Regions from separate parts of the Paenibacillus sp. ACRSA genome, predicted to be linked through region 1. Evidence: a T-box and tRNA genes for the amino acid it is inferred to sense, from the RefSeq annotation. Region 1 holds a T-box; the other holds one or more tRNA genes.

Evidence for each region. A T-box is a leader RNA that pairs with one kind of tRNA and senses whether it is charged. The one in region 1 lies ahead of MH215_RS24320 (valine--tRNA ligase), so its partner is inferred to be a tRNA-Val.
Region 2: it encodes a tRNA-Val, which carries the amino acid that the T-box ahead of MH215_RS24320 (valine--tRNA ligase) is inferred to sense. The anticodon was not compared.

The regions. Positions count from the first base shown of each region.
Region 1 is NZ_JAKRNP010000012.1:25,536-35,914, forward strand. Features, by position in the region: gene MH215_RS24315 (bifunctional folylpolyglutamate synthase/dihydrofolate synthase) at 1-192, opposite strand, end outside; gene MH215_RS24320 (valine--tRNA ligase) at 272-2,938, opposite strand; T-box leader at 2,997-3,274, opposite strand; gene MH215_RS24325 (LysM peptidoglycan-binding domain-containing protein) at 3,503-5,032, opposite strand; gene MH215_RS24330 (RluA family pseudouridine synthase) at 5,233-6,135, opposite strand; gene hemL (glutamate-1-semialdehyde 2,1-aminomutase) at 6,132-7,439, opposite strand; gene hemB (porphobilinogen synthase) at 7,479-8,480, opposite strand; gene cobA (uroporphyrinogen-III C-methyltransferase) at 8,626-10,188, opposite strand; gene hemC (hydroxymethylbilane synthase) at 10,193-10,379, opposite strand, start outside.
Region 2 is NZ_JAKRNP010000001.1:529,145-539,523, forward strand. Features, by position in the region: gene MH215_RS02445 (M1 family metallopeptidase) at 1-1,446, opposite strand, end outside; gene MH215_RS02450 (hypothetical protein) at 1,688-2,371, shown strand; tRNA gene MH215_RS02455 (tRNA-Val) at 2,509-2,581, opposite strand; gene MH215_RS02460 (hypothetical protein) at 2,721-2,966, shown strand; gene MH215_RS02465 (GNAT family N-acetyltransferase) at 3,214-3,657, shown strand; gene MH215_RS02470 (DUF3892 domain-containing protein) at 3,769-4,005, shown strand; gene MH215_RS02475 (hypothetical protein) at 4,086-4,367, opposite strand; gene MH215_RS02480 (hypothetical protein) at 4,357-4,572, opposite strand; gene MH215_RS02485 (DUF3889 domain-containing protein) at 4,742-5,065, opposite strand; gene MH215_RS02490 (manganese catalase family protein) at 5,425-6,327, shown strand; gene MH215_RS02495 (hypothetical protein) at 6,460-6,774, opposite strand; gene MH215_RS02500 (ABC transporter ATP-binding protein) at 7,162-8,886, opposite strand; gene MH215_RS02505 (FecCD family ABC transporter permease) at 8,932-9,963, opposite strand; gene MH215_RS02510 (FecCD family ABC transporter permease) at 9,966-10,379, opposite strand, start outside.

The sequences.
Region 1 (10,379 bases):
ACCTTTGCCGTTCGTTCCCGCGACATGAATAAATTTAAGACGTTGATGTGGATTACCGAGCCGGGACATCAATTCTATGATTCGTTCCAGTCCGGGTCTGATTCCAAAAGGAATAAGACCATTAATCCAGTCCACAGCCTCGTTATACGTTCGTAAAGGCGTATTCACACCTGTCTCATTAAGTTCAGTCATCTGCTTCACCTTCGGTCATGAGTTTGATTGAAAAAAGCGGCCGGATGGCGTCATTCATGTCCACCCGACCCAGATATTCTTAACCTTTCAGTTCCTTGATCCGGGCAATAACTTTATCCCGTTTATCCGAGTAATCCGCTTGTTTGGCACGCTCTTCTTCGATAACCTTGGCCGGAGCCTTAGCAACAAATCCTTCGTTTGCCAGCTTTTTCTCTACACGGAGTACTTCGCCTTCAAGGTTCTGTAACTCTTTTTCTAGGCGAGCCACTTCCTGCTCAATATCAATAAGTCCTGCCAGCGGCAAATACAACTCAGCACCTGTAATGACAGCAGTCATTGCTTTATCCGGTGAATTGAGATCAAGCCCACTGTCGAACTCGGACGTATTACAGAATCGTTGGATGTAGTGGCTATTGCGCTCAATGATGCTATACGCCTCTGGGCTGTTCGCTTTCACCATCAACTCAATCTTCTTACTCATTGGCACGTTCACTTCAGCGCGAATGTTACGAACGGCACGAATCGTATCCATCAACAGATTCATCTCTGCAACGGCTTCCGGATTTTCCAAAGCTGGATCATATACCGGCCAAGCAGCCAGTGTGATGGTCTCGCCTTCATGGGGTAGATGCTGCCAAATTTCCTCGGAGATATACGGCATAAACGGATGAATCAAGCGCATTGTCTGATCGAGCACATAAGCCAATACGGATTGTGTTTTTTTCTTCGCCACAGGATCCTCGCCGTAGAATGACAGTTTGGCAAACTCAATATACCAGTCACAGAGATCATCCCAGATGAAGTTATACAGCAAACGGCCTGTTTCCCCAAATTCGTATGCTTCGATTAGACGCGTAATATCTCGGGAAGTTTCGTTCAGACGGTGCAAAATCCAATAGTCTGCTGTTCCAAGCTCTCCAGAGATGTCGCGATCTTCGAACGTGAACCCTTCTAAATTCATCAGAGCGAAACGAGAAGCGTTCCAGATTTTGTTCGCAAAGTTACGCGCCTGCTCTACACGCTCCCAGCGGAAACGTAAATCCTGACCTGGCGTGCTGCTTGTTGAGATCATATAACGCATCGCATCCGCGCCATATTTTTCGATAACATCAAGCGGATCTACACCGTTGCCCAGTGATTTGGACATTTTGCGTCCATCTGCATCACGAACAAGACCATGCATCAAGACATCCTTAAACGGAACTTCATCCGTGAACTCCAATGCTGTAAAGATCATACGTGATACCCAGAAGTAGATAATGTCATAACCCGTTACAAGTACACTTGTTGGGTAATAACGTTGCAGATCTTCTGTCTCTTCCGGCCATCCAAGTGTAGAGAACGGCCATAGAGCAGAACTGAACCATGTATCCAATACGTCCTCATCTTGTCTAAGCTTACGTCCAGCATTTTCAGGTAATGTCGTTGGATCTTCTGCAGATACGATGATTTCACCTGTCTCTTCGTCATACCAAGCAGGGATACGATGTCCCCACCACAACTGACGAGAAATACACCAATCGCGAACATTTTCGATCCAGTTGAGATATGTTTTCTCAAAGCGGTCTGGGACGAAGTTTACGCCATCTCCACCTTTTTGCTTCTGAATGGCTCTTTCTGCAAGAGGTTTCATCTCTACGAACCATTGCGTGGACAAATATGGCTCAACTACAGCTCCAGTCCGTTCGCTATGTCCAACTTGGTGTGTATGATCCTCGATGTTAATCAGTACACCGAGTTCCTTCAGATCCGCTACAATCTGCTTACGGCAGTCGCTGCGATCAAGTCCTTGATATTTGCCAGCCTCTTCATTCATCGTACCGGTCTCATCCATTACCGTGATCTGAGGCAGATTATGACGCTGACCTACTTCAAAGTCATTCGGATCATGAGCAGGCGTGATTTTAACCGCACCACTCCCGAACTCTTTATCCACATAATCATCGGCAACAATCGGAATTTCGCGTCCGATAATAGGCAATACGAGCATTTTGCCAATCATATCTGCATAACGCTCATCTTTTGGATGGACAGCAACCGCTGTATCGCCAAGCATCGTTTCAGGACGTGTTGTTGCTACGGTAACGTAACCACTTCCGTCTTTGAGTGGATAACGCAGATGATACAAGTGACCCTGTACTTCTTTGTACTCAACTTCAATATCGGACAAGGCTGTCCGGTTTACTGGATCCCAGTTGATAATACGTTTGCCTCTGTAAATGAGACCTTTCTCGTACAATTGAACAAAGACTTTACGTACAGCTTGAGACAACCCTTCATCCAACGTAAAACGCTCACGTGAATAATCGAGAGAAAGCCCCATTTTACCCCATTGCTGACGAATTGTTGTTGCATACTGATCTTTCCAGTCCCATACTTTATCCAAAAACTTCTCGCGTCCAAGGTCATAACGAGTTAGACCTTCTTCACGTAGCTTCTGCTCAACTTTGGTTTGTGTAGCAATACCTGCGTGGTCTGAACCCGGCAACCATAGCGCATCATACCCTTGCATCCGTTTGGTACGGATCAGAATATCCTGTAATGTAAAGTCAAGTGCATGCCCAATGTGCAGCATCCCTGTTACGTTAGGTGGTGGGATTACAATGGTAAAAGGCTCAGCGTCCTTACGTTGTCCTGCCTTGAAATATCCACGTTCCGTCCAAAAGGAGTACCATTTCTGCTCGGCAGCTTTTGGATCATAGGTTGTTGGCATTTCAGGTGTAGCTGAATTTTTTTGTTCAGACATGTGTCATTCCTCCGTTACTTAATCATCATCGCCAAAAAACAAAAAAACCTTTCATCCATCAAAGGACGAAAGGTTAGCTTTCGCGGTACCACCTTTGTTTCACGCAGACCAAAAAATACAGATCTCCCTTACGGGTACACGTGACACTTCAAGCAGATAACGGCTGCTACCGGCCTATCCTACCTCACAATGAAATCATCCATCAGATCATTCCGTGAATTCAAATAGGCAACTCCCGGGCGACTTCGAACAGTTGGTTCCTGCGGAATTTCTCAGCGATACAATCCCACTCTCTGAAAGGTCATCCTGTCTACTACTCCCGATCCAAGTTATTCTTCAAAAAACCTAAACACATCATACCCTGACCATGCGCGATAGTCAACCTGGTAACAGCGGAATAAGGCAACCCCATGCATACTTAGCCACTAAACTTAGCCACTAAGACGTCGTCAATGAAACCCGCTTGAGAATACAAACGAGCATAACATTTCGCTTTTTCAAAAAAAATCGCAAAAAACCCGCCATCCCTAGAGATAACGGGTGAAGTTTACTCATGAATTTCGGTTACGGTATATATAAGATCTGCCCTTCTTCAACAACCTGCTCGGATAAGCGATTATAGAGCTGAAGCTCCCGGGTGCTTAACTGGTACCGATCTGCAATCGTATCCAGCGTCTCTTCTCGCTGAACAATGCATAATTTCACTTTACGGAATGGGGTCTGTTCCACAATTGTACCAAGGAATAGATTCTTCCACTGTCCGTCATCAGACGAATAAGCCTCGACTGGCACTGCATCTGTGGCCGCTTCATCTTCGCGATCTGCATCTGCCTCACGTACGGCTCTGCCAGAGGATAACAAGGAGGATATACCCACTCCACTTTCCTCTCTTAGAGAGGATTCTTTTTTGCTACCAAAAGCCACTTTGAGCTCCGGCTTGTCTTCCGTCTCAGCTACAGGTTCAGGGATAAGCGCACTTTGTTGAGCAATTCCTTCTGCATCCGAAGTCTCCTGTAAGGGCCGATCTGCTCCTGCCGTTTCTAATTCAGAAGGGGCAAACGCTTCCTGCCAGTTCTCCGGAGCTTCGGCAACTGGGGGATCCTCCTGTTGAGGAATCGATCGAGCAGATTCAAAATGCCACACATTAGGCGTCTCTTCTTGGGCTGTTGACTGGTCTGATCCAGCATTCGTATGTAGGGTCTCCACAGAAGGCTCGGACCAAACAGACGATGGTTCTTCAGCCAGCGGCACTAAGGGCTCTGATTCAGGATAAGAGGCTAGGCGATCCGCAGTTTCGGCCAAAAAGGAAGATACCGGTGATGGCGTGTCAGCGACTTCATTATGAGCCGGTTCCTCTCCTTGGAAAATGAAAGAGGTATACGCCTCGTCCACAGCGTTAGGTCTGTACGCTTGATCCTCGGCTTCCGGTTGCTCTGCATAGGTAGGTTCCGTGAAGGACTGGGATAATAGCTCTGGTTGCTCCGCATCTTCGCTGCGAATAGGCTCATCCGCTGCTTGTTGTGAATCAGCCTCGAACTGACCATCCAATGCAGCATTTGCTGACTCGATAAGTCCTTCCTCTTCACTTCGCTGCAGCAAGTATTCTTGTGCAAAGGTGTTCAGGTTATTTTCCTGCTCTAATTCTGAATCTGTGGAACGCTGACCCTGCTGCTGATCTGGCGAGTGTACGACCGTAAACTCATCGGCTGTCCATACTTGGGGTTCTTCGACTGGAAAACCTTCAATACCTCGAAGAGATAGAACTCCTGTAATGTTCAGACTGCGATTCGATAACAAGTCGACATCAAAATTTTCAATTTCAATAGAAATGTCCTCAATGGATCTTACTCGATTCAAGGGTACCGTGATTTCAACAGGAATAAAATGCTTAAGCTCTTCTGAAGCTGTCTCCTCGCCGCGGTACGTACCTGTGAGTAGAAGATGGCCTCGCAATGTAGCATGATCATCCTGACCGATGACTTGAATACGCGGGTATAACTCAATTTCCTCCAACTCTTCAATTGCAGGGACTCCCTCAGACAAATGAACGCGCTCATAAATATCGAACCGTAAACCATAAGGTTGATTCAACAAAGGTGGCGTCCTCCTTTCGGCATATGTTCACCATGATCCTTCTCATGGGACTGATCCATGGTCTAAATCCTTCGTTACCCAATCTATATGCCATGGATGAGATGAGCATGCCACCTTTGTTCAAACCTTCTGTATTTATTACCTATTAGAGGTTGTTCAAAAAGTCCGCTTTTGATTACGAAGGATGTTTTGAACACGCACTATCTACTTACTCGATCGATCAGTTGTTTAAAATCATCGGGCCAAGGATCAGCGACCTCAATTACCGCTCCGGTAAGAGGGTGCTTGAACACTAATAGCTCTCCATGCAGAGCTTGACGTCCAATGCGATCCGGTGTACCCCCATACAATTCATCTCCAATTAGGGCATGTCCCGCATATCCCATATGAACCCGGATCTGATGTGTGCGCCCAGTATCCAGCGTAAGTCGAACTAAGGTTGCTTTTGGAAAGACTTCTACAAGCTGAATGTGAGTGATCGCCTCCTGTCCATTTGGAGAGACACGTCTTCGTTGCTTATGATGTCTGTCCTTGCCAATGGGCGCATTAATCAGCTGTAACGTATCGGGTACTTGTCCCCCAGCAATCGCCACGTAATGGCGTCCAATCTCCTTACTGCGCATCGCTCCATCCAGTTTGGCAAGGGCAAAAGCATTTTTGGCATATAACACAGGGCCGGTTGTATCTACATCTAATCGGTGCACATGACGTACGCTTGCCTGAATGCCGCTCATCTCATAATACGAAGCAACCGCATGATCCAGTGTAATTGCAGTGTCTACTCGGCTCCCATCCGGGTGCAGCTTCATTCCGGCAGGTTTGTGCACAACCAGACAGAAGTCATCCTCATATAACACATCAATCTCCGCCCAGCGTGGTTCAACATCAATTGGGCGAGATGCAAAAAGGGCCAGCCGAAGCCGGTCCCCTGCAAGTTGTATGCCCTGATTCGCTTGTAACTGACGTAGCATTTTCTCTGGGAGCTGGAGTTCAGATTGCAGCCATTGCTCTACGGCCATCTGCTTGTCCGAACTACCCGTCACCACTTTACCAGGCATCAGTTCAAGCCAATCCCCGCGGCGTTTCCAACTTTTGATACTCATAAAGATAAGAGAGCCTTACGGTTAGCTTCGATCGTATCGTCGATGTCCTGCTCTGTATGCACACCAGAGACGAACATTCCTTCATACTGAGATGGAGCTACACTCACACCCTGATCAACCATTGCAGCAAAGTAACGACGGAACTGATCCAGATTGCTTTCTTTAGCAATATCATAATTGGTTACTGGTACGCTACTAAAGAATGGGCATACCATCGAACCAACTCGGTTAATCGTTACTGCCACACCTGCTTCTGCTGCATTCTTCTCGAACCCAGCCTGCAAGCGAGCGGATAGCAGCTCCAAACGATCATAGACTTCCGGTGACAGCAGCTTGAGGGTTGTATATCCTGCCGCCATTGCGAGCGGATTACCGCTAAGTGTACCTGCTTGATAGATCGGTCCTGATGGTGCCATTTGCTCCATTAGATCACGTCGGCCGCCATATGCACCTACAGGCAGTCCACCACCAATGACTTTACCAAGACATGTTAGATCTGGTGTCACACCATAACGCCCCTGTGCACAATTCAGACCCACACGGAATCCCGTCATAACTTCATCAAAAATAAGCAAGCTGCCATACTTCGTTGTTAAGCTGCGCAGTTCTTCAAGAAAACCTGGAGTCGGAGGAACAACGCCCATATTACCTGCAACTGGCTCCACGATTACAGCTGCCAGCTCTTCACCGAAGCGTTCAAAGGCAAGACTCACAGATTCCAGATCATTATATGGTACTGTAATCGTATTTGTAGCCACACCTTCTGGTACACCCGGACTGTCTGGAAGACCCAGTGTTGCAACACCAGAGCCTGCTTTGATGAGCAAGCTGTCTGCATGTCCATGATAAGAGCCTTCAAATTTCAAAATTTTGCTACGTCCCGTTGCACCACGAGCCAATCGAATGGCACTCATCGTTGCTTCCGTACCCGAATTTACCATCCGCACAATATCAATCGATGGTACGCGTTCACATACGAGCTTAGCCATCTCTGTCTCAAGCAACGTTGGTGCACCAAAACTTGTTCCTTTTAGCGCTGTTTCTCGGAGAGCCTCTACAACGTCAGGATGTGCATGTCCCATAATAAGTGGACCCCAGGAACCTACATAATCAATAAAAACATTGCCATCAATATCGTAAATCTTAGAACCTTCGCCGCGTTCTGCATAAATAGGCGTAAGTCCAACCGATTTGAATGCTCGAACCGGACTATTCACCCCTCCCGGTATGTACTGCTTCGCTTCTTCAAATGCGCTACGTGAGCGCTCATCATTTCGACGATTTCCTTGTTGTTGTACAGTCATAAACACCCTCCTTAATATCCTGTATTCAAAAGAAAGCCATTACTTCTCTGCTAACCAACGAGAAGCATCTTTTCCGTAGTAGGTAATAATCATATCTGCTCCTGCACGCTTCATACTAAGCAGGATCTCCATCGCAACCTTTTTCTCATCAATCCATCCTTGGATAGCTGCTGCTTTCACCATAGCGTACTCCCCACTTACGTTATAAGCTACAAGAGGCAGATCGAACTGATCTCTAATCGTACGCAAGACGTCCAAATAAGAAAGTGATGGTTTCACCATGAGCATATCCGCACCCTCAAACACATCCGTTTCAGCTTCACGTAGAGCCTCACGCGCATTGGCCGGATCCATCTGATATGATTTCCGATCTCCAAACTGCGGTGTAGAGTCAGCTGCTTCGCGGAATGGGCCATAGAATGCCGAAGCGTATTTTACCGAGTAAGACATGATTGGGATATGACTAAATCCATTCTCATCGAGTCCAGCTCGAATGGCTTGTACAAATCCATCCATCATGTTGGAGGGAGCAATAATGTCTGCTCCTGCTTTAGCCTGGGATACTGCTGTCTTCACCAATAGCTCCAATGACTCATCATTTAGAACATCACCACAAGTATGACCATCCACCTCAAAGGTGTGCACCATACCGCAATGTCCGTGATCTGTGAATTCACACAGACAGGTATCTGCGATAACAAGCAGCTCTGGATACCAGGATTTGATCAATCTCGTAGCTTCCTGCACAATACCATCTTCGGCAAAACCAGACGAACCAACACTATCCTTCGTTTCTGGAATACCAAACAACAGCACAGCCGGAATACCGAGCTCTGCAATTTCGGTCACTTCTTCTTGAAGACGATCTAACGAGAAGCGGAATACACCCGGCATTGACTTTATTTCAGATTTTACATTCTCTCCATACGTCACATAGATCGGCTGAATAAAATCATCCACACTCAGTTGGTTCTCTCTGACCATGTTACGGATCCCTACAGATTGACGCAAACGACGATGTCGTACAATTGGAAAACTCATCGTTGAAACCTCCTTCAAAAGTTAAATCGAGCAAAAAGGGAAGCGCGCTGGTTCTTAACGAATTCAGCACGCTTCAGTCATCCAGATTTATGCAAAAGCTACGTGAAATCGCAATGTATACCCGCTTGCGATTCTGAAGTATTAATCAGAGTGAGGAAGATTCGACCGTCGTCGGTGTCCGCTTCCAATCACACAATACGGAGATCATACTCTCAATTGTTGCCTCTTCTGCCATCAAGGTCACTTTCAACCCAGCAGCCTCTGCCGTCTTCGCCGTGACCGGCCCGATGCAAGCAATCTCCACATTTTTCAATAAAGGCAGTGGATCTTGAATCCCCATGCGCTTCAGAATGTTCATAAAGTTCGTAACTGTAGATGAGCTTGTGAATGTTACGGCGTGAATACCGCCCTCTTCTAACAATTTCAGTAACTCATCATCATCCTCGCCAGCAAGGATTGTATCGTAGATGATCGCTTCCGTGACGTGAAGCCCCCGCTCCTTCAGTTGCTCTGGCAACCAGGAGCGCGCAAGGTCACCATGAGGAAGCAGCACACGCTGCCCCTCTTTCAACTCGCTTTCAAACGCTTCAAGCATACCTTCCGCTTGGAAAGGACCTTTGACCATTTCGGCTGCAATGCCATGTTTGCGCAGGGCTTCTGCAGTAGAAGGTCCTACGGCTGCAATTCGGGCACGATGGATGGAGCGAATATCTTTGCCTTCTTGCTCCAAATGACGGAAGAAAAACTCAACGCCATTCACACTCGTGAAAAACACCCAATCAAATGTATTTAACGCATCGAAAGCTTGTTTGACACTTTGTTTGGAAGACTCACTTGTTGGCATAATCGTCTCAATGACTGGGAATTCGTAAGGTTCGCCACCAAGCTCCTCAATCCGATCTACTAATTCACTGGCCTGACTTCGAGCTCTAGTCACCAAAATCCGTTTACCAAACAACGGAAGCGCCTCTGCCCACTTCAATTGTTCCCGTTGGTTCACCACGTCACCAACAACAATGACAGCAGGAGGCTGAAAATTGGCTGCCAGTACTTTAGCTTCTATATTTTCAAGTGTACCCGTAATTGTATCCTGCTCTGCTCTTGTTCCCCAGCGGACTAATGCCACTGGCGTCTGAGCTGGTCGACCATGACGAATCAACTGTTCGCTAATATAACCAATTTTGGCGACACCCATCATAAATACAAGTGTGCCCGTTGCATTCGTTACTTTATCCCAATGGATACTGCGATCCAGCTTGTCCGGGCTCTCATGTCCTGTAATTATAGAAATTGACGAAGCATAGTCGCGGTGGGTCACTGGAATTCCGGCATAAGCAGGCACACTTATCGCTGCTGTCACACCTGGTACGATCTCAAAAGGAATACCGTTCTTGCGTAACAAATCCGCCTCTTCGCCAACGCGTCCAAATATGGTTGGATCCCCGCCCTTGAGTCTGACAACTACTTTTCCTTCTAGAGCAAGATCCACCAACAACTGATTGATCTCTTCCTGTTTCATTGTATGCCTGTCAGGTCGCTTGCCCACATAGATCTTAACAGCCCCTGGCTTCATTTGCTTCAACAGCCTTGGACTAGCCAAGCGATCATATACCACCGCGTCTGCCTTACCAATTGACTCCCATCCTTTTACGGTAATCAGCTTAGCATCTCCCGGGCCTGCTCCTACCAAAAAGACCTTTCCCACCATGTCTTCATCCCCTAACTTCTGCCAGTATCTGCTCTGCTCCCCGTTCAATTAGCCTCCACGCGACTTCTTCTCCTAGACGAACCGGATCTTTACCGGTCAGAGCTTCTTTAAGTATCAGTCCGCCGTCAGGCGTACCGACCATACCTGTCAATTGTAACTTGTTTTGTCCATTCGGGGAATCCGTATCTTCC
Region 2 (10,379 bases), on a different contig from region 1:
GACATATCGCTTGAAATAGGCTTGCATAAAAGTATCAAATTTCTCTTCGCCGACAGAGCGGAATAGCTGGTAGATGGCTTGGCGTCCTTTTTGATAGTACAACAGTCCTGCCATGTCTCCTGCCTCTTCATTCGTTGAAGCGATCGCTAAGTCTACAGGTTCATTATCGAAACGTAAAGCGTTAAAGCCGTTGAGCTTATCTCCCTGCTTCTCCTGAAAATATACCATCGAAAAGTCAGCAAACGCCTCATCTAAGAACGACTCGTTCTCTGAATCATTACCAATTAACGCATGAAACCACTGATGCGCGATTTCATGTATGAACGTGGTGTCTTTCTCTGGCAAAGAGTCCGATGACATCTGTCCCATCTGAATCAGTCTTGAATACTCCACAGCTACATTCTCCACATACGATTCAACAATTCGGAATTCTGGATAAGGATACTGTCCATACTTCTTGCCAAAGAAATTCATAGCTTTGAAAGCCTGATCGATATATTGTTCAGCAATTTCTTTCTTCCCAGGCTCGTCGTCCAAATAATAATATTCAACCGTCAAACCATTGCGGGTAACGCTGGCCACTGTGTAATTCGGGCTGGCAAACAAAACAAATTCCCGCGTATTGTTCGCCTGAGCGGATATGATTTTTCGGCCTTGCTCTGCACCATCCCTTGTTGTCATGACACCAGGCATTGCTACCTCATAATCCTCTGGCACGCTCAGTTGCACGTCAAAATCGGATGAGGTGTAATAATCGCTTTCGAAAGTGCGGCTATATGGTGCTGTATTCCATACTTGTTTACCTTCATCGTAGACTGACATGACAGGGAACCAATGTGCTCCATTGATGATGTCCTTGTAATAGGATATTCGTTGCAATCCATAAGGTATCTTCAAGTGAAAATCAATTTGTAGGGATACGGATGCCCCTGGTTGGATCGGATCTGGCAATTGCACTGTTAACGCCTGATTTTCATTTTTATAATCCAGAGCTTGACCTCCCGCCAGTGCCACTTGCTTGATGTCGATCCCCCCGAGAAAATCTTGCGCTGTTTTATCCGGACTATTCTGGCTGATCTGCTCATTAGACTGTTCAAACGTGTCTGCCTGCGTGGATGCTGAGCGGTTCGCATCCGCATATGTATGAAGAACCAATTGCTCCAATGTATCCTTACTTGTGTTGAGATACGTAATTCGCTCACTACCCTCCAAGGTCATGTCCTTCTCGTTCAATTTAGCTTGAATGTGGTATTGAATCGATGCCTGCGGCTGCTTAACATTGTCTTGGATCGTTTGCGTTAACCCTGTAGTTGGGATCGTTGCAGATACCGACTGTGCGATAGCATAATCGGTGTTCACAAGTGGATACGCTGCAAACATGAGGGCAAGTGCACCTGTAATCCCGGTTTTGGCAAACTTGGACTTGAATGATCTGGAATGTTTCATATGTTCTCTCCTCTACGTTATGTTGAATGTTGATTTAAGTTTAGAAGAAGAACCTTATGTTGAATTTGTGTTTTCTTTAATTTTGGTTTAAAAAAAGGCGGTATTTCGTTTAAAAGAGAAGTATATTGATCAAAGTTAGGAAGCCCCATTTGTTGGTAACAGATTTGACAGCCTATATAGGATTACATAATATGGAATAAATATATCATTTTACAAATGATTGGTGTTTGGGGGAGAGTAGATGAAGCAAGTTTACTTGTTATTTTTACTTTTAATCATGCTTAGTGCATGTACGAATGTTAATGAGGATAACGAAGAGTTAGTCCGCCCTGTTACAGATGTTCAGCAAGAAGTTATAAATCCAGAGAACAAAACGACTACGATTACCGAGAACACTCCGAATACACCATCCACGTTTGTAGCATTAGATCAGAATAGTCTGTCTGTACGAGATTTCGAATCGGCTTATGCCATGTGTGTATCTGCTCTGACAACGTATTACAAAGCCACTTGGAATGACTCGGAATTTGATGTGAACACTTATTTCGACAACGATAACTTAAAACAATATATGCAAGCGAAAATTGATTCCCAGCATGAATTATTTCTGCAAAATAACCTTACGGATAATACAGTAACAGGTCTTAAAGCAGGTGTTGAGAAAGCAGAGTTTCATGATGAAGGTGACTTTTTCTATCTTAAAATAGACGCAGAGGTCATTAAGGATGTGGGAAGTTATGCCGAGCCTACTGAATTTCTCATCCAGAACTCACGCGGAAATTTAGTTATCGTGGATTGGTATACTAGCGGGAAGGATAGCTATGATTCTATGATCCGCGGGGAAGACCAGGTGATTGATAATCCTGAGATCTGGAAAGATCGTGAGTGGGTCAAGGATTTGGGGCGACTACGAACTAAAATGTGAAGTTGAGCGTAGTAGGAGAGAATGTTTTAATTTGAAATGAGATGGTGATTCCCAATTCGTCCCCAAAATCATTTTTCATCTTCCTGCTGACGGTCAAACAATTAAAAAAGCCCTTGATAACCAAGGGCTTTTAGCTATGATCTGTAGTGGGCTCGAACCACTGACCCCTACCCTGTCAAGATAGTGCTCTCCCAGCTGAGCTAACAGATCATGTACATATATATGTAAATCAAGTAACAGTATCATACCAAGTAACCGCGTACATTGTCAATTGTTTTGTGGTTAGATTACCACCATATTGGAGAACAATAAAGGAATGATTCCCAATTGAATAATGAGGTGATTCTCTATGAAGCACATACAATTACGCAACGTACAGTACGTTACTGCCAAACTAGTGGCTCTGCTCGGTGCCTCCCTAGTCATTATTGTAGCTTCTGGCTGCAGTTTGGAACGGGATGAGCATACTGTACAATTTCAACAGTTACAGAGCCCAAGTGGGACTGAAGCACTTCCGGTCTGGCTTGATGTATATTCCAAATCGGTTATTCAGGACGTATATTCTCCGCAGGGAAATAGTGAGATTCTACCTTAAGTTCTGCATTAATCGTGTAACTCGCAACTACTCATCTTCATCCCACTTCTTAGAATACGCCTTCTTGGTGACATAATATAATAAAGCAAACATGCCGGCAGATAACAAGAGTGTTATGGTCATAACCCCTACCATACCCATCATCAACACCCCTTTCCATTATGTTCCACTTTAACTATACAGGAAATGCATTTTTTTGTATAATGCATTCTTACACGTCGCGCAAGAGCAGAAAGAAGGAATGGAATTGGCAGCGGAAATTAGTTATGTAACAACAGAGGCTCAGCTCCAAGAAGCTCTGGATATACGCAATCAGGTTTTTGTAATCGAACAACAGGTGCCCGCCGATCTGGAGATTGATCAATATGATGTTATTAGTCCCGATGCACACCATGTATTATTGTATGCGGATGGACAAGCGGTAGCAACAGGACGTCTTCTCTATTACAGCAAGGATACCGCCAAAATGCAGCGTATTGCTGTACTTCAATCCCACCGTTCATTTGGTTATGGACGTGTGCTTTTGTTAGCGATGGAAGAGCGGGCACGTGAACTAGGCTTAACGTATTCTCTACTGGATGCACAATGTCAGGCTCAGAAGTTCTATGAGAAATTAGGGTATGAAGTGATTTCGGATGAACCTTTTTACGATGCAGGTATTCTGCATGTTCGCATGAGAAAAGCATTATAATCAATACTTACGGCTTATACTTCTCTTCTCCAATGCATACTTTCTACTGTTCCGGACAGGATAAGGTTGAAACCAGAATCCTACTTGTTCAGATAAGGAGAGTGTGACAACATGGATCAGACAACTCGTGAAAGCTTCACCGCCGTGCAGAAGAATGGAGATGGTGATCTAACTGCCTTTCAAACTTCAACAGGTCGGGTGTTAGATTATCAACAGGCGCTGACAGAAGTACAGGCTGGCGCGATTGCTGGTGTCAATGTATTCAAGGGCAAGGATGGGGAGATGTATATCCGTGGTGATGCCGATGGTGATCCATCCAATAATCTCGACCAATTGCCAAGCTTCTAAGTTGAGATCATCGATCTGATATATAAAACGCTAATCCGTGTTAACGGGTTGGCGTTTTTGATATTACTCTTATTGCCGGTTTAATATTCCGTAAAATATTTCAGGGCATCCACTTTGGGTTTGGGCTTTTGAATCGGTGTAGGCACCTGCTCCCATGCCTGCAATATTTGAATACCTTCAAGTGTTGACTTGTTCTCCCAGTAAATATATTGTCTGCGCTCAAGCTCCTGCAAGGACTCTTGGATGAGCGTTTTACTTCTGCCTGTCTTGGTCTCCAGCTCATCCATACGAGGCATACGACGGCGCTGTCCCGCGTAATTCACAATAATTCGTAAGACTTTACGATCAAAATCATTTAGCATAGTCCAGCTTCCCTTCCTTTTGAAGTACTGGCCGCCAGGCTAGGATACCCTGTTCAAGAAATGTTCGGGGTGCCCCATCTTTTCCTGCGGATGCTTTAATCAATCCACCTCGTACACTGTTAATTCGAATCTGCCGCTGTGTAATGTGCCCTGCACGATCCATGTATACAAGCTCAACCATCTGTCCGATGTATTTACCTAACATTAACGACTCCCCCTATATAAGAACATACGTTTGTTATTTATTATATGCGAACATAAGTTCTTTATTCAACAACTAAAAAAAGGATTTGGATAAAAAATAAAACCAGACATCCTCTGCTCAGGGCTGCCTGGTTTCTATAGTTCGCAATCCGCTATAACAAGCTTTGCACTCAGTGTCGATCTGATTCTGTAAATTGTACGTTTTTTAATTGCTGAGTTGAAGGATTAAAATCAACATTGACATACACCGCGAATTCTCTACCGTCTTTGGCTCGTACCCATAACTTGAATTGTTCCCTAGACTGATTAGCTGTAAGAGAGGTACGACCAATATGTTTATAATCTACAATATCAACATTATACTTAGTCTGGGTTTCCTTAACCGCAATGATTCCCCACTTCGCATAATCCGGCATTGTCGCTCCATTACCTGTTGCAAAAACTCCCGTAAAACTGAGAATCACCGACATGAAAGTAACGATGAGCATTTTCATATTACTCACTCCTTGGGATTGTTTCCCGTTAGCCTGCCCCGCAAGGGCTCCAATTACACCAAGAGCTTACAATTATGATGATTGGATGCCTAACCCACAGAATCATACTTAAGATGATCTCATACCTAGTTGTTGAAGGATCGAGGCTCATCCCCCAATCACCTGACACTACATTAGGATGATTACTGATTCTACTTAAATCTCACTTAAAAGGAAAATAAAAAAAACTAGAAGCCCTTACCCCCACAAAAGAACCATTTATGTATAAAACTGTTTGAGCACCTCCAATCCAGTGTAATAGGCAAGTGACAGAACGACTTCACTGATCTAGCACTTATTCTAGAGGAGGTTACATTTGAATGTTCAAACGCATGGATGAAATTGCAATTGAAATTCCTGATGTCGAGAAGCCGGATCCGAATGCAGCCGCAGCAATACAAGAATTGTTGGGTGGCAAATTCGGAGAAATGTCAACATTGAACAACTACCTCTATCAGTCCTTTAATTTCCGCTCCAAAGAGAAGTTAAAGCCGTTCTATGACCTGGTGATGAGTATTACTGCGGAAGAACTAGGCCATGTTGAGCTTGTGTCACACGGCATTAACAAATGTCTTAGAGGCTCAACGGAGTACAAAGAGCCTGATGACACCCCGCTAGGTTCCGTGAAGGATGCTCGCCTCTCGTATCACTACTTGGCAGGGGCACAAGGAGCTATGCCTTTTGATTCAATGGGGAATCCATGGACAGGTGCTAACGTCTTCAATAGCGGCAATCTCGTCGAGGATTTGCTACACAATTTCTTCCTTGAATGTGGCGCACGTACCCATAAGATGAAAGTGTATGAAATGACAGATCATCCTGCAGCAAGAGAAGTTGTTGGTTTCCTGCTAGTTCGCGGCGGCGTTCATGTTGTGGCTTATGCCAAAGCATTGGAGATTGCAACCGGCGTCAACGTAACAAAGCTGGTTCCGATTCCTTCCTTGAACAATAAAGCCTTTAATGAAACTCGCAAATATGAAGACAAAGGCGTACACACCAAGCTATATACGTGGAGTGATAATGATTTCAATGCGATCAACCAGATCTGGAAAGGAACTCATCCTGAAGATGGGCTGCCTTTAGAGGTCATTCAAGGTGCACCAGAAGGTGTTCCTATTCCTGAAGCTCCTCCGGTCGAGGAAGAGTTTGCTCCAGGCATTTCACAAGAGGATTTCAAAGAAATTGCACGTCGCCTCAAAATGGCTGGCAATATTACAGATTAAGCTGACTTCTTGTGTGATAAAGTTTGATCACCAATAACGAATATAGATAAGGTAAAGCCCTCAGTTCCTGCTCTTTGCATGGAATTGAGGGCTTCTTGCATTTGTAAATATTATGAGATTGATTCTATCGGATTACTTACTGTTTGCCTTTTTATACATGTATCTTCCCCAGATCACCAAGGTCACACACAACAAAATAAGACAGTATGCCCACACAAATAGCATGGCAAGTCCCAATCCGATATTAGCATCCAGACGTTGATCAAACATCTCCGTATACAGTGCAAATCCAAGTGGTACCGCTCCCACGATAAACAGTCCAATCAGTCCAGCACCCCAGCGTTTTGACTCCCAGCCGGTTCCACCGCCGGAGAGCTTACGAATGCCTTGTATTAGAAACATTAGAATTAAAATAAATCCAGCGCAGGTCATCAGAATTTTCAACATTTTCATTACCTCCTTCTTCAAGATCAGGACGAATAATGGCAATCCATCTCTTTATATTTTGGATATATTCATGAACGATGGTAATGACATATTACATAAGGCCGATACTTAAAATTACCCATTTGGCATGCAGATACCACAAACCCTCTTCCTCCTATTCCATGTGCCCTCTTCCTCTCCACTTCCCACTCCTTTGTATACGTTCATTTCATTCAAAGCGGTTCAGAGCAATTCATTAAATAAGCGTTACTGCTGGTATCCTATCATCTACAATACGCTAGTCTTATTTCATTCATAACAAAAAAAGCCATCACCCGACTCCTTCCAAGTCAAGGCGATGGCACATATAGAATTCCCTCTGAACAATTCTTAAAACTACGTCACAAGTTATGCCCCAAACTGAGCGTAATGCAGACGACTATACACGCCTCCTGCGGCAAGCAATTCATCATGACGTCCCTCTTCAGTAATACCCTGCTCAGCTACGACGATTATGCGATCAGCATTCTTAATCGTAGCCAATCGGTGAGCAATGACAAGTGTTGTCCGACCTTCAGACAATTCAGCAAGAGATTGCTGGATCGCTGCTTCTGTTTCAGTATCCAGTGCAGATGTCGCTTCGTCGAGAATCAGGATTGGCGGGTTTTTCAGGAACATACGTGCAATGGACAAACGCTGTTTCTGTCCTCCTGATAACTTCACACCGCGCTCCCCAATTAACGTATCTAGACCTTCTGGCATGGACAATATCAAGCTCTCCATCTGGGCGCGACGAGCCGCCATCCAGATCTCTTCTTCACTCGCATCCAATTTCCCATACGCGATATTCTCACGAATCGTGCCATCGAACAGGAATACATCCTGTTGAACGATACCGATCTGGCTACGCAATGAATCCAGCGTCATATTCCGGATCTCCTGTCCATCGATCAAGATGCGTCCTTCCAACACATCATAGAACCGAGGAAGCAGACTGCACAGTGTTGTTTTGCCCGCTCCTGAAGGCCCCACAAGCGCAACCGTTTCACCTGCTCGAATACTTAAATTAACGTTTTTCAGCACAGGCTTCTGATCCGGCTCTTCCGAATATCCAAAAGTCACTTGCTCATAACGGATATCCCCGCGTAGCTGCGACACTTTCACTGCACCAGGACGATCTTCTACATCAGGCTCCATATCAAGCAGATCTGTATACCGTTTGAAGCCTGCCATTCCTTTTGGATAGGTCTCAATGACGGAATTAATTTTCTGGATTGGCGTTAGGAATACGTTAGATAACATAATAAATGCAATAAATTGACCGTAACTCATGCTTCCCTGAATGACAAACCACGTTCCACATACAAGTACAAAGAGAGAAACAAGCTTCATTAACATATAACTGATGGACGAATTCCACGCCATAATCTTGTAAGCAATTAACTTGGTTTGACGGAAACGACTGTTGTTAACTGCAAATTGTGCTTTCTCATGCTCTTCATTAGCAAAAGCTTGAACAACACGAATTCCTGTTACATTGTTTTCAACGCGAGCATTGAAATCGGCGATATCTCCGAACATTCGGCTAAACGCTTTGGACATCTTACTGCCGAAGTATAAGGATATATAAATAATTAATGGCACAATGATAAACGTTAATATAGCGAGATTACCATTAATGCTCATCATGATACTGAATGCACCAACCAATGTCATCACGGCGATAAATACATCCTCTGGCCCGTGATGGGCAATCTCGCCAATATCCATCAGGTCATTCGTCATTCGGGAGACCAAATGACCGGTTTTTGTATTATCGAAGAAACGGAATGATAACTTCTGCACATGATCGAACAATTTTTTGCGCATATCCGTCTCAATGTTAATCCCCAGTTTATGCCCCCAATAGGTTACCACATAGTTCATGAAAGAACTGAGAAAGTACACACCGAGCAATCCAAGACATGCCCATAAAATCCAGTCCCAGCGCCCTCCTGGCAGCAGTTCATCCACAACTTTATTTACAGCTAACGGAAAAGCAAGCTCTAAAGCTGCTACGAAAATCGCACAGCTGAAGTCTAGAATAAATAGTTTTTTGTAAGGTCTATAATAGGCCATAAAACGGCGAAGCATATACAGATTTCCCCCTTATAGCAACCACTCCATTATGATCACTTTCTATTTCGTCCTGCTCAAGAGATACAGGAAGTATGGTGCACCAATAATTGAAACTAGAATGCCGGCTGCCATCTCAGAAGGCTGTAGTATAACGCGTCCTACAGTGTCTGCCACCAGAACCAACAACGAACCGATCAATGCAGATGCAGGCAGCAAAAATTGATGTTTGGGCCCAACCAGACGACGAGCCAGATGTGGACCAATGAGTCCAACAAACCCAATACCACCACTAACGGATACACATGAGCCAGCAAGCCCTACCGCAGCAGCCAGCAAAATCAATCGTTCCCGATCTACCGGTGCACCAAGACCGGTTGCTGTCTGATCCCCGAGATTAAGTACATTAAGTACACGAGCCTTATACAGTACCAACGGTACCAAAATGACGATAAACGGTAGTAGCGCCCACACAAACTTCCAGTTGGAACCCCAGATACTACCCGCCATCCAAGTAGCTACGAATTGATATTTCTCTGGGCTTAGTCTAAGGGTTAGCACGATCATTGCGGAACTAATCCCTGCGGCTACCCCAATACCTGTAAGCAACATACGCGTAGGCATGATGCCCTCTCCCTTTTTATAAGAGAGTACGTAGATAAGGAATGCAGCAAAGCTTGAGCCGATCAAAGCCAAAATAGGCAGCAAAAAGATCGGAGCGGCTGTAGTTGTTGGAAAAAATGAAACAAACAACATCACGACAAGTCCAGCTCCAGCATTAATCCCAAGGATACCCGGATCTGCCAAAGCATTGCGGGATACCCCCTGCAAAATCGCACCTGATAAAGCAAGGCCAGCCCCAACCAACACGGCAATTACAATCCGCGGTAAACGAAATTCAAAGAGGATTAGCTCTTGCTTAGGCGTGCCGGCTCCAAACAGTGTTTTTAATACCTCAATTGCTGACAGCTTGGTAAACCCTGTGTTCATGCTTATGATAAATGCAGATATAATTAGCGCACCAAGTACAAATAGCACAATTGTGCTTTTCAGTCTCTTCTTACGCTCTGTTCCAACCATACTTGAGGATGCCATCTTTACAGAGCTCTCCTTTCTTTCCGCGCCAGATACAGGAAGAAGGGTACCCCGATCAGGGCAACCAGAGCGCCTATTGGCATCTCGTATGGCGGGTTAATCATGCGTGCAGCCAGATCTGCAAATACGATAAGCAGACTTCCCAAGATGGCCGAACAAGGAATAATCCAACGATAATCGACTCCAACCAGCTTACGCGTAAGATGGGGAATGATAAGTCCAACAAAACCAACAGCGCCAACAATGGATACTGCTGTTCCTGCCAGAATAAGTACAACAACAAGACCAACGAGCTTAATGAGACCTGTACGTTGACCTAATCCCATAGCGATTTCTTCCCCGAGACTTAACAGGGTAATCGAGCGAGCGATAATCAAACCTCCAATAAGTGCAATCAAAACCCAAGGGAACATAAT